2 regions of the Arthrobacter sp. TMT4-20 genome follow, and region 2 is predicted to be linked to the other one. Evidence: predicted binding sites of a transcription regulator. Region 2 holds the regulator's gene; the other holds the start of a gene.

Region 1 (7,561 bases), on a different contig from region 2:
GGCCGAGGCGGCCAGGTACGTGACCGGCGATGTTCCCGATGCTGAGGAAGCGCTGGCCGGCGCCCGGTCGATCCTGGTGGAACGCGCCGGCCAGGACGCGGACCTGCTGACCTCGGCCCGGGAGAGACTCTGGAGACAAGGCCTCATGCGGTCGAAGGTCCGGGCCGGTAAGGAAGCCGAGGGCCAGAAATTTGCCGACTATTTCCAGTTCGCCCAGGCCCCGTCCACCATGCCCTCGCATCGCGTCCTCGCCCTGTTCCGCGGCGAGAAAGAGGGCGTGCTGGAGTTGGCCATCGCCGAGGGAAACCCGGCAGACGCTGAAGAGTTCGCCAAGGCGCGCACCCGGTACGAAAACTCGGTGGCGGCGGTGCTGGGAATTGCCCCTGCCGGCCGCCCCGCAGATGCCTGGCTCGCCCAGACGGTCCAGCAATCGTGGCGCCGGATTCTGGCCAAACTATCGCTGGACCTCCGAGTGCGCCTGTTCGCTGCCGCTGAGACCGAGGCGGTGCGGGTCTTCGCCGCCAATCTCAGGGACGTCCTCCTCGCGGCGCCAGCCGGCGGTAGGACCACGCTGGGGCTTGACCCGGGGCTCCGCACCGGCGTCAAGGTGGCGGTGGTCGACGGCACCGGCAAGGCTGTTGCCACCGATACCGTGTACCCGCACGCTCCCCTGAAGAAGTGGGATGCTGCGCTCGCGTCACTCGCGAAACTGGTCACGGACCACGACGTCGAACTCATCGCGATCGGCAACGGAACCGCTTCACGGGAAACTGACAAGCTCTCCACCGAGTTGATCAAGCGGATGCCCGAGCGGAAGCTGCAGAAACTGGTGGTGTCCGAGGCCGGTGCGTCGGTGTACTCGGCGTCGGCCTTGGCCTCGGCCGAGCTGCCGGACCTTGATGTGTCCCTGCGGGGTGCGATGTCAATTGCGCGCCGCCTGCAGGACCCCCTCGCCGAACTGGTGAAAATCGACCCCAAATCCATTGGTGTGGGCCAGTACCAGCACGACGTGACAGCAGCCAACCTGGAGCGGTCCCTGAACGCGGTCATCGAAGACTGCGTCAACGCGGTGGGAGTGGACGTGAACACTGCCTCACCGTCGCTCCTCAGCCGGGTGGCTGGCGTCGGAGGGCTGCTCAGCGAAAACATTGTGGCCCACCGCGACGCCAACGGCCGCTTCACCCGGCGGGCGGATCTCCTGAAGGTGCCACGGCTCGGGGCCAAGGCCTACGAGCAATGCGCAGGCTTCCTGCGGGTCTCGGGCGGCTCGGAGCCCCTCGACGCCTCAAGCGTCCACCCGGAAGCCTACGGTGTGGCGCGGAAGATTCTCAGCCAGGGCGGCACCGCCCTGCGGGAACTGGACCTGACGGCTTTCGTGGACGACACCTTCGGGCTTCCCACCATCAAGGACATCGTTGCGGAGCTGGAGAAACCCGGACGGGATCCGCGGCCCGAATTTGTGACTGCCACCTTCTCCGAGGGCGTCGAGAAGATTTCCGACCTCAAACCCGGCATGACCCTCGACGGAGTGGTGACCAATGTTGCAGCCTTCGGTGCATTCGTCGACGTCGGAGTGCATCAGGACGGGTTGGTCCACATCTCGGCCATGGCGAACCGTTTCATCAGCGACCCGCACGAGGTGGTGAAGTCGGGGCAGATCGTCAAGGTCAAGGTGCTGGAGGCCGACCCGGAGCGCAAACGGATTGCCCTGACACTGCGCCTTGACGACGAGCCGGGCGGGGGACCCCAAAGCAGCCGACCAGAGAAACCGCGGCCGGATAGGGGAGCGGTCAAGCCGCGTGCGGCAAAGCCACCCGCAGCGCGTACCCCTGCGCCGCCCGCCAACTCCGCGATGGCCGATGCGCTGAAGAAGGCGGGCCTGGCCTAGCGCCCCGGACCCTCAACGCACAACGACGACCCTCAACGCACAACGACGACGGCGGCCGGCCAGGAAATCCCGGGCGGCCGCCGTCGTCGTTGTGCAGTTGTTTACAGCGTGAGGCTATGAGGCCGGGAGCTGCAGAACATCACCGGTGAAGATGAGGTCAGCGTGAATGATGGTGTCGGCGTTGGCTTCGTACAGTGCCTGCCAGCCACCAACAACGCCCAGCTTGGCGGCGATGGTGCTGAGGGTGTCGCCGGACTCGATGGTGTAGGTGTCGCCGCTGAGTGCGGGAGCTGCAACGGGAGCCGCCGCCACAGGAGCCTGAGCAACTGGTGCCTGAGCTACGGGAGCCTGGACTACGGGAGCCTGAGCAACTGGTGCTGGGGCAACCTGAGGCTGAATCTGCTCAGCCTGCGCCTGGACGGGTGCCTGCGCAACAGGTGCCTGCTGCATTGGCTGTGCCGATGGGTTCGCTCCACCGCTCAAGCCGAGCTTGGCCGAGCACGCTGGCCACGCACCCCAGCCCTGACCCTGCAGAACGTTCTCTGCTACGGCAATCTGCTGCTCGCGGCTGGCGTCCTGAGGGGCGCCCTGTCCGCCGAATCCTGCCCAGGTGGAGGGGGTGAACTGGAGGCCGCCGGAGAAGCCGTTTCCGGTGTTGATGCCCCAGTTTCCGCCACTCTCGCACTGTGCGAGGGCGTCCCAGGTGCTGCCGGGGGCTGCGTTCGCCACTCCAGCTGATGCTCCGAGGCCAAGGCCGGCAAGAGCGATGACTGCTACGCCGCGGCGCGCGTTAGTGCTGAATTTTTGGTTCTTCATGGGTCTGATGCTCCGAAAGGCCACCAACGCTAGTTCCGTCCCCGGACATTTTTGCGCCGCTGCTCGCCTCGACTGTTTTTGTGGTCAGGTCTTTGGTGGCTGCCGGACGAGCAACGTCGGGTGGATTGGCAGCACCGGGCATATCAAGCTGCTGTTCGAAGAACTAGGCAGCCGGTTGTTTCCCTGAACGGGTTATCGTCTACGGTAGAACAGATTCCAATCGTTGCCAAATCGAGACATGGCGATGCTTGACGAAAGGGTGGGAAAAGGGATGGTTTTGGGTGGTCAAACACTGACCTGTTTGGTGCCGATGCGGTGGTCCGACATGGACGCCTACGGGCACATCAACAATGTACAGGTACTACGGCTTCTGGAGGAAGCGAGAATCCACGCTTTCGGGGCTCCCGGCGGGACGGGAGCCGAGGGTGACCAGCCGCCGGTTGCACTGTTTTCCTCGGTCAATCCGGGCACTCAGGCGCTCGTGGTCGAGCATCGGGTCAGGTTTGTGGACACCCTCGATTACCGCAACGTTCCGGTGCGGATCGATGTCTGGGTGAGTGCCCTCAAACCGGCCAGTTTCACCCTCTCCTACCTGGTCCTGGACCCCCTCACCGGGGTGGCCTGTGTGAAGGCGGAAACGATCCTCGCCTTTGTTGACACGAGCTCAGGGAGCGTCCTACGGCTCAGCGAGGAGCAGAAGGACGCCCTGACGCCGTACAGAGGCGCTTCGCTGTTCCCCTGACTCCCCTGACATACCCGGCCGCTGGCACCTGACACGCAAGGCTGCGGGCACCAGAAGTGGTGCCCGCAGCCTTGCGGTCGTCTTACGAAGCCACGTACCCGTGAGGATCGAGCACGTACTTGGTGGCGGCACCGGCGTCGAACTCCTGATAGCCGCGAGGTGCGTCAGTCAGACCGATCGCCTTGGCGTTCACCGCCTTGGCAATCTGCACCTTGTCATGCAGGATCGCCATCATGAGGCCCCGGTTGTACTTCATCACCGGACACTGGCCGGTGGTGAAGGACAGGGACTTGGCCCAACCGGTTCCGAGGCTGATGGACAGGGACCCGACCTTCGCGGCGTCGTCCACGGCTCCCGGGTCACCCGTCACATACAGGCCAGGGATGCCCAGTGCGCCGCCAGCAGCGGTGAGGCTCATCAGCGAGTTGAGCACCGTGGCAGGCGCCTCGTGGGATGCATCAGACCCGTGGCCGCGCGCCTCGAAGCCCACCGCATCCACACCACAGTCCACCTCGGGCACACCGATCAGTTGCTCGATTTGATCCTTCGGATCGCCCTTGGACACGTCCACGGTCTCGCAGCCGAAACTGCGAGCCTGCGCCAGGCGCTCCTCGTTGAGGTCGCCGACGATCACCACAGCGGCACCGAGCAGCTGCGCCGATACAGCTGCTGCAAGGCCAACAGGGCCCGCACCAGCAACATAGACCGTGGAGCCAACGCCCACCCCCGCGGAGACCGCGCCGTGGAATCCCGTGGGGAAAATGTCCGAGAGCATGGTCAGGTCCAGGATTTTCTCCAAGGCCTGATCCCGGTCCGGGAATTTGAGTAGGTTCCAGTCGGCGTAGGGCACCAGGACGTACTCCGCCTGGCCTCCCACCCAGCCGCCCATGTCCACGTACCCGTAGGCACTTCCCGGGCGGTCAGGGTTCACATTCAGGCAGATACCCGTCTTGCGTTCCTTGCAGTTTCGGCAGCGTCCGCAGGCAATGTTGAAGGGCACCGAACAGATGTCGCCCACCTTGATGAATTCGACGTCGCGGCCTACCTCAACGACTTCGCCGGTGATCTCATGGCCCAGCACCAGATCGGAGGGGGCAGTAGTACGGCCCCGGACCATGTGCTGGTCGGAGCCGCAAATATTCGTAGTGACAGTCTTGAGGATGACACCGTGGTGCACCTGACGGCCCACATTGGCCGGGTTCACTCCTGGTCCATCTTTTAGCTCGAAGGTGGGATAGTCAATATCGATGACCTCCACTTTCCCGGGTCCTTTGTAAGCAACGGCTTTGTTTCCAGGCATGAGCTTCCCTTCCGTTTCCGAACAGCCCTGTCGTCGGTGACCGGGCCCATAGTGAACGTATCGTGATCCGGGTTGCACCAAGGTTGCAAGAAGGTTGCAATCGCCTTAAACCAGATTGCCTTGCACCAACAGAGTCGGTGCAAGGCAACATTTATGATCTGGGCCGTAGGCCGCTGATTAGATATTGGTTGATTGGCCACCTCCACGGGTCCGGGCGATATGCACAATAGCTACGGCGCCCGCGACCAACGCGAGAACCAGATGCATCCAGTTACCCGCCGCATTGAAGGACAGGAAGTTGGCCGTCGAGTTGAGGTCGATGACCACCCCGTAGATCCACATGATCAAAAACAAGGCACCGCTGCCCAGCAGGAAATTGCGGGCACCGAAGCTGTCCCTGCTCATGATGATCCCGGCTGCTCCGACAACCAGATAGACGAGGTTGAGCAGGATGGACACCTGGAAGACGCCGAAGAGTAGCGCCTCCGAGCCGCTGGCGACGGCCAGCGAACCATACTGTGTCGTTAGTCCTGGCACAAAGGCCAGAACGCCCAAAAGCAGAAAGACTACTCCCATTCCCATTGAGCCAGCGCGAACAAGCTCATGGGTCACATGAAAGTCACGTGCATGGTGTGATGCGGTAGTCATTTCCCCTCCCTTGGATCGAGAAAAGAACCTGATGAAATTGGAATCTATTCGCCGGGCTTTTACAGGGCCGCTGGCAGTGGTGTGACTACCGTGCCAGCACTTCTATTTTACCGCTGGTAGAGGAAGCCGGATAGGACGAAAGACCTGAAAATACCGCGAAAATATCCTCCCGGACCGTACCCATTGGACCTAAGGATGCTTAGTATGTAGGTACCGTTCAGACATTCCTTACAAGGAGGTAAGAAAGTGTCAGGCTACTTCAAAATAGTGGATGCGCACGACAGCGGGTACCGGATCAAACTCATGGCAGGAGACGGCGCGCTGGTGGCTGTTTCCACCTACTACCAGACGAAACCCGAAGCGGTCGCAGGCATCGAAGAAATGCGCGAAATTGCCGGCACCGGGCCGGTCGCCGATCAGAGCCACAGTTACCACCCCAGCGCGAATGCGGCGGGAAAACAGGCCTTCAGTGGGCAGCGCCGCTGACCAGGTCAGGTGTTTGAAGGTCCTCAGCCGGCGGTGTTGAGTCTCCGCGTCAGGTAGGGCGCGGTTCGGCTGACAGTGCTGTCAGCGACCGACGACGGCGTCCCTTCGGCCACGATCCGGCCGCCGTCGTCGCCGCCGGAAGGACCCAGGTCCAGCACCCAGTCCGCCGCGGCGATCACCGACATGTCGTGTTCGACGACGACGACGGTGTTGCCGGCGTCGACCAGGTTGTTCAGCTGCGTCAGCAGCAGCTGCACGTCCGACGGGTGTAGCCCGGTGGTGGGCTCATCCAGGAGATACAGGGTGTGGCCGCGGCGGGCACGTTGCAGCTCGGTGGCGAGCTTGATACGTTGCGCCTCACCGCCGGAGAGCTCGGTGGCCGGCTGGCCGAGCCGCAGATAGCCCAACCCCACCTGGCGGAGCGTGGTGAGGCTGCGTGCAGCTGCCGGAACGTCGGCGAGGAATTCCGCGGCGGCGTCGACGGTAAGTCCGAGGACATCGGCGATGGTCCGGCCCTGATAAGTGATCTCAAGGGTCTCCGGGTTGTAGCGCGCTCCGTCGCAGGTGGGGCACGGCCCGTAACTGCCGGGCAGGAACAAAAGCTCGACCGAGACGAATCCCTCGCCGAGACACGTCTCGCAACGGCCGCCGGTCACATTGAAGGAGAATCGGCCGGCTCCGTACCCGCGGGCTTTGGCTTCGTCGGTGGCGGCGTACAGCTTGCGGACGGCGTCAAACAGGCCAGTGTAGGTGGCGAGGTTGGACCGGGGGGTCCTGCCGATCGGGCGCTGATCCACCCGGACCAGCCGGTCGATCAGGTCGAGGCCTTCCACATGGCCCACGGTCATGTGGTCCCCGGGTGCGCAGTCGCGGTCGCTGCCGTCGTCGTCGGAATCGTCCGCCGGGGCGCCCGCCCGCAGGTAATCGTTGACGACGTCGGCAAGCACCTGGGAGACCAGCGTGGACTTGCCGGAGCCGGAGACACCGGTAACGGCGGTCAGCACGTTGAGGGGTATGGCCGCGTCAAGGCCGCGGAGGTTGTGCCGGGTGATGTCGCTGAGCGTGAGCCAGCGGCTGGGTTCCCGCAGTGCTGCACGGGCGGCGGGTGGCGCTTGTTCCGGGAAGAGGAACGGGCGGGTGACTGAGGCTTCGACGTCGGCCAGTCCCGCCACAGCACCGCTGTAGAGGACTGCGCCGCCAGCTTCGCCGGCTTTGGGTCCCACGTCGACCACCCAGTCCGCGCTGCGGACCACGTCCATGTCGTGTTCCACCACGAACACCGAGTTACCCGAGGATTTGAGCTGCTGCAGGACCTCCAGCAGCGGTTCCGCGTCGGCGGGATGCAGACCAGCCGAGGGTTCGTCGAGGACGTAGATCACGCCGAACAGGCCGGAACGGAGCTGGGTTGCGATGCGCAACCGCTGCATCTCACCGGGAGACAGGGTGGGGGTGGGTCGACGGAGACTGAGGTAGCCCAGCCCCAGGTCCAGCAGCACGCTGACGCGCTGGTGCAGGTCCTTGGTCAGGGTGACGGCAACCTCCGTGGTTTCGCCGGAGCTCAGGGCGCGTGAGCTGGATCCCGCGTGCTGCAGGGTGGCGGTGGGTTCAACGATCGCCGCGAGCTCGGCTAAGGGGACGGCGGTGAGCTCGGCGATCGAGTACCCGGCGAAGGTCACGGCGA
Region 2 (7,561 bases):
GCAGCTCGTCCTTGCCCACCCTGATCGGTGGATTGGACCAGATGGTGTCGAAGGTGGCATCGGCGTCGACCTCTTCCGGGCGGGTCGCCACCACATTGCCCAGGCCCAACAGTTTCGCGTTTTCCGCGGTGAGCGCCAGCGCCCGTTCGTTGACGTCGACGGCGACCACCTGGGCGTCGGGCGCCAGCAGCGCCATCGTCAGTGCCAGTGGACCCCAGCCGCAGCCAATATCGAGCATCCGGGAGCCCACCGGATTGGCGGCCTCAGCGAGCAGGATGCGGGTGCCCTTGTCGATCCCGTCGGAGCTGAAGATGCCCGAGGACGTCACCAGGGTGCGCTCTACCCCGGCCAGCACCGTGCGGAGCGGTTTGCGGGTCTCCGGGCCGGCCGGCTGGGCGCTGAAGTAATGGGAATCCATAACAAACCAGCGTAGTCGAGCCGCCGACGGTTTCTGGAACCCGGTCACCGCCGAATCCGCCAGCAACCTGGGCGCCCGTGAGGGGAATTTCGGCCACCGCCGTCCCGGTTGGCCCGCCCGGTCCACTTTGCTCACCGGTAGGGCCCTGCCGCGCCGGAGGGATCAATTGCGCGCTCAGTGAAGTGCCTCACCCGATCGGGACCGGGACGACTACCATTGAAGGACACCACTTTAGGGAGCGTATGACCACGAATAACGGGGGACCGGCGACGCCGGAACCAGAGATCGGCCCAGCCGAAATTCAGGCAGTGATTGATCGGATCCTGGCTAAAGACGAGGCCGCGTCCGCGAAGGGCGCAGGCAACCGTTTCGTCGGTGTCTCATCCGGGCACGACGACGAACGGTCGTCCTACGACGGCGACCAGCAGGACCTGGACGAACGGCGTGCACTGCGACGCGTCGCAGGGCTTTCCACCGAACTCGAAGACGTCACTGAGGTCGAATACCGGCAGCTCCGCCTCGAACGCGTCGTCCTGGCAGGGCTCTGGAGTGAAGGCACCGCCGAAGATGCTGAAAACTCGCTGCGGGAACTGTCGGCGCTGGCAGCCACCGCCGGTTCAGAGGTGCTCGACGGCATCGTCCAGCGCCGGCTCAAGCCAGACCCCGGCACCTTCCTCGGCTCGGGCAAGGCCCAGGAGCTCAAGGACATCGTGGTATCCACCGGAGCCGACACCGTCATCGTGGATAGCGAACTCTCTCCCTCCCAGCGCCGCGGACTGGAAGACATCGTCAAGGTCAAGGTCATTGACCGGACGGCCCTGATCCTCGACATTTTTGCCCAGCACGCGAAATCGCGGGAGGGCAAAGCCCAGGTCGAGCTGGCACAGCTCGAATACCTACTCCCCAGGCTGCGCGGTTGGGGTGACTCCATGTCCCGCCAGGCAGGCGGCCAGGTCGGCGGCGCCGGCGCCGGGATGGGTTCCCGTGGGCCCGGCGAAACGAAGATCGAGCTTGACCGGCGGAAGATTCGCACCCGGATGGCGAAGCTGCGCCGGGAGATCAGCGGGATGAAACCAGCCCGCGAAACAAAACGCGCCAACCGCCGTCGTAATGAGATCCCCTCGGTCGCAATCGCCGGCTACACCAACGCTGGCAAATCCTCTTTGCTGAACCGCCTCACCGACGCCGGCGTCCTGGTGGAGAACGCGCTGTTCGCCACCCTGGATCCCACGGTGCGTAAGGCCGAAACCGCCGATGGGTTGGGCTACACGCTCGCCGATACGGTCGGGTTCGTCAGGTCGCTGCCCACCCAGCTGGTTGAGGCATTCCGGTCGACGCTCGAAGAGATTGCCGACTCGGACCTGATTCTCCATGTGGTGGATGTGTCCCACCCCGATCCGGAGGGGCAGATCGCCGCGGTGCGGGAAGTGCTCTCTGAGGTCGATGCCCGCAAGGTCCCCGAAATCATTGTTCTGAACAAGGCCGATGCCGCGGATCCCTTCGTGATCGAACGCCTGCGTCAACGCGAGCCCCGGCACGTGGTGGTCTCAGCCCGCACGGGCGAGGGTATCGCCGAGCTCCTCGAAGCCGTCAGCGCTGCCATCCCGCGACCCAGCGTGAAGCTGACGCTGCTGGTGCCGTACGAACGCGGCGACGTCGTCAGCAGGTTGCACCAGTCCGACGCCGAGATCCTGAACCTTGAGCACGTTGAATCGGGCACCCGGCTCGACGTCATGGTCCGTGCGGGTCTTGCCGCCGATCTGGAGGAATTCCGCCAGCATGCCTGACAGCGGTACCGCGGGGCCGCTGGAACTTCTTGACGCCGCAGTTGAAGCCATGGGCGGCGAGAACCGGGTGGGCCAGCATGAGATGACGCAACGGGTCGCCGAGGCGCTGACCACCGGGGACCACCTGCTGGTGCAGGCTGGCACGGGCACCGGTAAATCGCTGGCCTACCTCATCCCCTTGATCTCCCACGCCCTGACCCACGACAAACCGGCCATCGTATCCACTGCAACGTTGGCGTTGCAGGCCCAGATTGTCGGTCGCGACGTGCCCCGGCTGCTGAAGGCCCTCAAAGGCAAGCTACCCCGCCCCGTCGACGTGGTGCTGCTCAAAGGGCGCGGCAATTACGTCTGCAAGCACAAGACGGGCGGAGGCTTCCCCGAAGAGGGGGCACCCGACGCGCTCTTCAGCCTCGGCGAGGACACCGCCGCACCGCATCCCTCCGCCGGCCCGGCCACCCCGCTGGGCCGCGAGGTTGTCAGGCTCCGGGAGTGGGCCGAAACCACCGACACGGGTGACCGGGACGAGCTGACTCCAGGGGTGAGCGAGCAGGCGTGGCGGCAGGTGTCCGTGACCAGCATGGAGTGCCTTGGCGCCCAAAAGTGCCCGGTCGCGGCGGAATGCTTCAGCGAACGGGCCAGGGCCAAGGCGGGCGACGCGGATATCGTCATCACCAACCATGCAATGCTCGCGATCAGTGCCTTCGAGGGGCTGGCGGTGCTCCCCGAGTACGACGTCGTCGTCATCGACGAAGCCCACGAACTGCATGACCGGGTCACCGGCGCGGTGTCCGGACAATTATCGGCGGGGATGATTTCCGCTGCGGCGTCGGCGGCCCGCCGTCATCTGTCAATCGCCACCGAGGGCCTCGACTCCGCAAACCGCTTTTTCGAGTCAACAGTCGCCGGGATCCCCACGGGGTTAATGGCTGCCGGACTCACCGAGGAGCAGGAAACGGCGATCACGCAGGTCCGCGAAGCCTGCCGGGCCGTCCTGTCGGACGCCAAAGGAGACGGACCGACCCCGGCAGACGGTGGCCGGCAGATGGCGAAGTCCCACGTCCTCGCCGTCTTCGAACTCTGCGAGCGGCTTCTGACGGCGACACCGGCCGGTGAGGTGCTCTGGGCCTCACGGCCAAGCACCTTCTCACCGGGCACCGGGTATTCACAGCCCGACGACGACGCACCCGCGACCATCAACATCGCGCCACTGTCCGTGGCCGGGAAGCTGCGGGAAGGCCTGTTCGCCGATCACACAGTGGTCCTGACCTCGGCAACGCTCGCCATCGGGGCCGAGTTCGGTCCAGTCGCCGGTTCGCTCGGTCTCGCGGGCGCCTCGGCGCCGTCATGGACCGGCGTCGACGTCGGCAGCCCCTTCGACTACCCGAAGCAGGGCGTCCTGTATGTCGCGAAGGACCTTCCAAAGCCGGAGCGGGGCACCTCGCCTGAGCAGCTCGACGAACTGGAGGTCTTGCTGAAAGCATCGCGGGGTGGGGCGCTGGGACTTTTTTCCTCCCGCCGCGCGGCCGAAGACGCAGCCGAATCACTGCGCCCACGGGTCGACTTCGAGATCCTGTGCCAGGGCGAATCGTCAATGTCGGCGCTGGTCAAACAATTCTCGGATGAGCCGGACACGTGCCTCTTCGGCACCATGTCACTCTGGCAGGGCGTCGATGTGCCAGGCCGGTCGTGCCGGCTGGTGACCATCGACCGCATTCCCTTCCCGCGCCCTGACGACCCACTCATGACAGCGCGGACGAGAGCCGTAGCGAAGGCCGGTGGAAACGGTTTCATGAGCGTTTCGGCAACCCACGCGGCCGTCCGCCTCGCTCAGGGCGCCGGACGCCTCATCCGCGCAGCCGAAGACAAGGGGGTGGTGGCGATCCTCGATTCCAGGCTCGCCAACGCACGCTACGGATCATTCCTGCGTGCCGCGCTGCCGCCTTTCTGGTCCACCACCGATCGCACGACGGCGGTCGGCGTCCTGGAGCGGCTGGCAGGAAAACCCACGCCCGGGGGTTAGAGGGCGCGCATCACCGAGACGACCTTGCCCATAATCGTGGCGAGGTCTCCCAGGATCGGCTCGTACTGGGTGTTCTGGGGGAGCAGCCAGGTGTGACCGTCGCGCTGGCGGAAAGTCTTCACCGTCGCCTCGTCGTCGAGGAGCGCGGCCACGATGTCACCGTTCTGTGCTTCCTGCTGGCGCCGGACCACTACCCAGTCACCGTCGCAAATGGCGGCGTCGATCATCGAATCGCCATAGACCCGCAACATGAAGAGATCGCCGTGTCCCACCAACTGGCGGGGTAGCGGCATGACATCTTCCACTACCTGGTCGGCCAGCACCGGGCCGCCGGCAGCGATCCGCCCCACCATCGGAACCATGGCTGCGTCGATCGCGCCGCCGACGTCCGGTGTCGTGCCCTGGCCCGATCCTTCTTCGCCGCTGTGCTGATCATGGTCGAGGGTCAGCGGAAGCAGGATCTCCATGGCGCGGGGGCGCTTCGGATCGCGCCTGAGATAGCCCATCCGCTCCAGCTGCGACAACTGATGGGTGACGCTCGAGAGACTGGCCAGCCCCACCGTGTCTCCGATCTCGCGCATGGAGGGCGGATACCCGTTGGTGCCGATGGCCCGCTGAATGGTCTCAAGGATCTTCTTCTGGCGGGGCGTCATGCCCTTGGGCACCTGGCGCCCACGCGGGCGGCCACGGGCTGGCAGGACGGCCGGGGCGGGGTCAGCCGGGGCAAGGTCGGAGGCCGGTTCATCCAGTGGTGCGTCGGACTCTTTCACGGTCGCTGTCCCTTCGATAAGAATCCATGTACCCCGGCAGATCCCTGGATTCCAGGGGCCGAGCTTATTTTGTCAGTGGCGGATGATGTGCTGGTTTCTGCTGGATCCCGAACCTTCATCCTTGCCCTAACGGTAAGGGAGTCAGGACACGTTTTCAAACATTTGTTCGATCGTGTCTCGACAAAGTTCGTCAATCAGTGCTAAAAATAAACAAGCAGTAATTCGAAGATAAGTTCGAACAAAACAGGAATCGCCGGTTTTAGCTCGAACACCGTCTTCAACCTTCAGGGTTGGTCCCGGGCTCATACCCCAGGACCGAATGGACTGATTCGAGAGTACAGAGAGGTGTATCCATGTCTGTCATCACCACACACCAGAATTTCCCTACCACCGAAAGCGACGCGACCACGAGCGGCGCCACCAAGCTGCGGCTGACCCGCAGGGGCCGGCTCCTGTTGGTCGGATTGCCGATCGTGCTACTCGCGTCGGCCGTTCTGATGTTGTCAGGATTTTTCAACTCGCCTGCCAAGGCATCAGCTGAAGGCGGAGAGGTGACCGAGACCGTGAGTGTCAGCGTCGCAGCCGGCGAAACCATCTGGCAGCTGGCAACCGAGTTCGCTCCGGACCGCGATCCGCGCATCGTCGTCTCCGAGATCGTTGAACTGAACAGCCTGGGCACCTCAGTGCTGCAGGCAGGGCAGCAACTGGATGTCCCCACCAACCGGTAACGCCTCGACAGCCAGTACTGCACCCCCAGAACCCTCCAACCCGGTCGGCCAGTATCGGCCACCGGGTGCGGAGCTTCTGCGAACGCGGTGAAGATCCTGATGAAGGGTGAAGGCCCGCCGATTCTGCACCTGCAGCACTCCACGCTTAACCTTGACAGGTGAGCGAACAGTTTGAGCGGTTGAGCCGGTTGCCCCTGCGCGAGGATCTGCGGGGCAAGCACCCCTACGGTGCGCCCCAGTTGGATGTCCCCATCCTCCTGAACGTCAATGAGAATACCCATGGAGTGCCGGACGATGTCCGGCAGGCAATCGTTGATGCGGTGAGCCGGGAGGTCGGGGGGCTGAACCGTTACCCCGACCGTGAGTTCACCGAACTCCGGACCAATCTTGCACGCTACCTCGGCCACGGACTGACGCCCGAAAACCTGTGGGCCGCCAACGGATCCAACGAGGTACTGCAGCACCTGCTGCAGGCCTTCGGCGGCCCGGGTCGATCAGCCATCGGCTTCCCCCCGACCTACTCCATGTATCCGTTGCTGGCCAGCAGCACCGGCACCCGCTATATCGCAGGGCAGGGTAACGGCAGGTTCGAGCTCAGCGCCGCCGACGCGGCCCGCGAAGTGCGCGAATCCGGCGCGAACCTCGTCTTTCTGTGCTCGCCGAACAACCCGACCGGCTCAGCGCTGGGCCTGGATGTGGTGGAAGCGGTTTATGAGGCGGGCAGCGACGCGCAGGCAATCGTGATCGTCGATGAGGCCTATGCCGAGTTCGCCCACGCAGGCACCGTCAGCGCCCTCAGCCTGCTGGCGGGCCGGGAACGTCTTGTGGTGTCCCGCACCATGAGCAAGGCTTTCGCGATGGCCGGGACGAGGCTCGGTTACCTGGCGGCGGCCCCCGAGGTTGCTGACGCGCTGCGCCTGGTCCGGTTGCCGTACCACCTTTCGGCCATCACCCAGGCGGCAGCGAACGCGGCCCTGACCCACTCTGACCGATTGCTTGCCAACGTGGAAAACATCAAGGTGCAACGCGATCGGATAGTGACCAGTCTCCAGCACCTCGGGTTGACCCCGGTGCCCTCGGACGCCAACTTCGTTCTCTTCGGCGGACTGGACGACCCGCACCGCATCTGGCAGGGCCTGCTCGACGGGGGAGTGCTGATTCGCGACGTCGGTATTCCCGGTCACCTCCGGGTCACCGCAGGCACCGAGACGGAAACCACAGTGTTCCTCGACACCCTCGGTGCCCTGCTGGAGGGGACCGTCTCCTAGACTGGTGATAGACCCTTTCCAAGCGGCGCCCGGTGCTGTCCCTACCGTCACCCATCCGCTACGTACCAATCGAAGGATAGCCATGAGCGTGGAAACCACTGTCGGACGCACTGCGAGCCGGGAACGGACCACCAGCGAGTCGTCGGTGTTTGTCGAGCTCGATCTTGACGGCACCGGACGCGCGGAGATCAGCACCTCGGTGCCGTTCTACGACCACATGCTGACTGCGCTGGCCAAGCACTCACTGATCGACCTCACGGTCCGAGCCACCGGTGACACGCACATCGATGTCCACCACACCGTCGAGGATGTCGCCATCACCATCGGCGAGGTGCTCCGGGAGGCCCTGGGGACGAAGGCCGGGATCCGCAGGTTCGGCGAAGCGACGGTGCCCCTGGATGAGGCGCTGGCCAACGCCGTCGTCGACATCTCCGGCCGGCCATACCTGGTGCACACCGGTGAGCCCGCAGGCCAGGAATACCACCTGATCGGAGGGCACTTCACCGGCTCGCTGACCCGGCACGTCTTCGAGGCGATCACCCTGCATGCCCAGATCTGTCTGCACATGAC

The links. The regulator LexA, encoded in region 2, represses DNA repair genes until DNA is damaged. The targets are predictions, from matches to a motif close to TCGAACANNTGTTCGA.
Region 1: the regulator LexA is predicted to act here: its motif matches at 2,848-2,863, upstream of ACX80Z_RS06225 (LysM peptidoglycan-binding domain-containing protein).

Annotation. Positions count from the first base shown of each region.
Region 1 is NZ_JBTNDW010000004.1:189,558-197,118, reverse strand. Features, by position in the region: gene ACX80Z_RS06230 (Tex family protein) at 1-1,888, shown strand, start outside; gene ACX80Z_RS06225 (LysM peptidoglycan-binding domain-containing protein) at 2,003-2,704, opposite strand; gene ACX80Z_RS06220 (acyl-CoA thioesterase) at 2,976-3,446, shown strand; gene fdhA (formaldehyde dehydrogenase, glutathione-independent) at 3,529-4,746, opposite strand; gene ACX80Z_RS06210 (DUF4383 domain-containing protein) at 4,924-5,394, opposite strand; gene ACX80Z_RS06205 (YegP family protein) at 5,641-5,880, shown strand; gene uvrA (excinuclease ABC subunit UvrA) at 5,904-7,561, opposite strand, start outside.
Region 2 is NZ_JBTNDW010000009.1:40,023-47,583, reverse strand. Features, by position in the region: gene ACX80Z_RS10185 (class I SAM-dependent methyltransferase) at 1-418, opposite strand, end outside; gene hflX (GTPase HflX) at 661-2,205, shown strand; gene ACX80Z_RS10175 (ATP-dependent DNA helicase) at 2,198-4,225, shown strand; gene lexA (transcriptional repressor LexA) at 4,222-4,878, opposite strand; gene ACX80Z_RS10165 (LysM peptidoglycan-binding domain-containing protein) at 5,349-5,723, shown strand; gene ACX80Z_RS10160 (histidinol-phosphate transaminase) at 5,882-6,991, shown strand; gene hisB (imidazoleglycerol-phosphate dehydratase HisB) at 7,074-7,561, shown strand, end outside.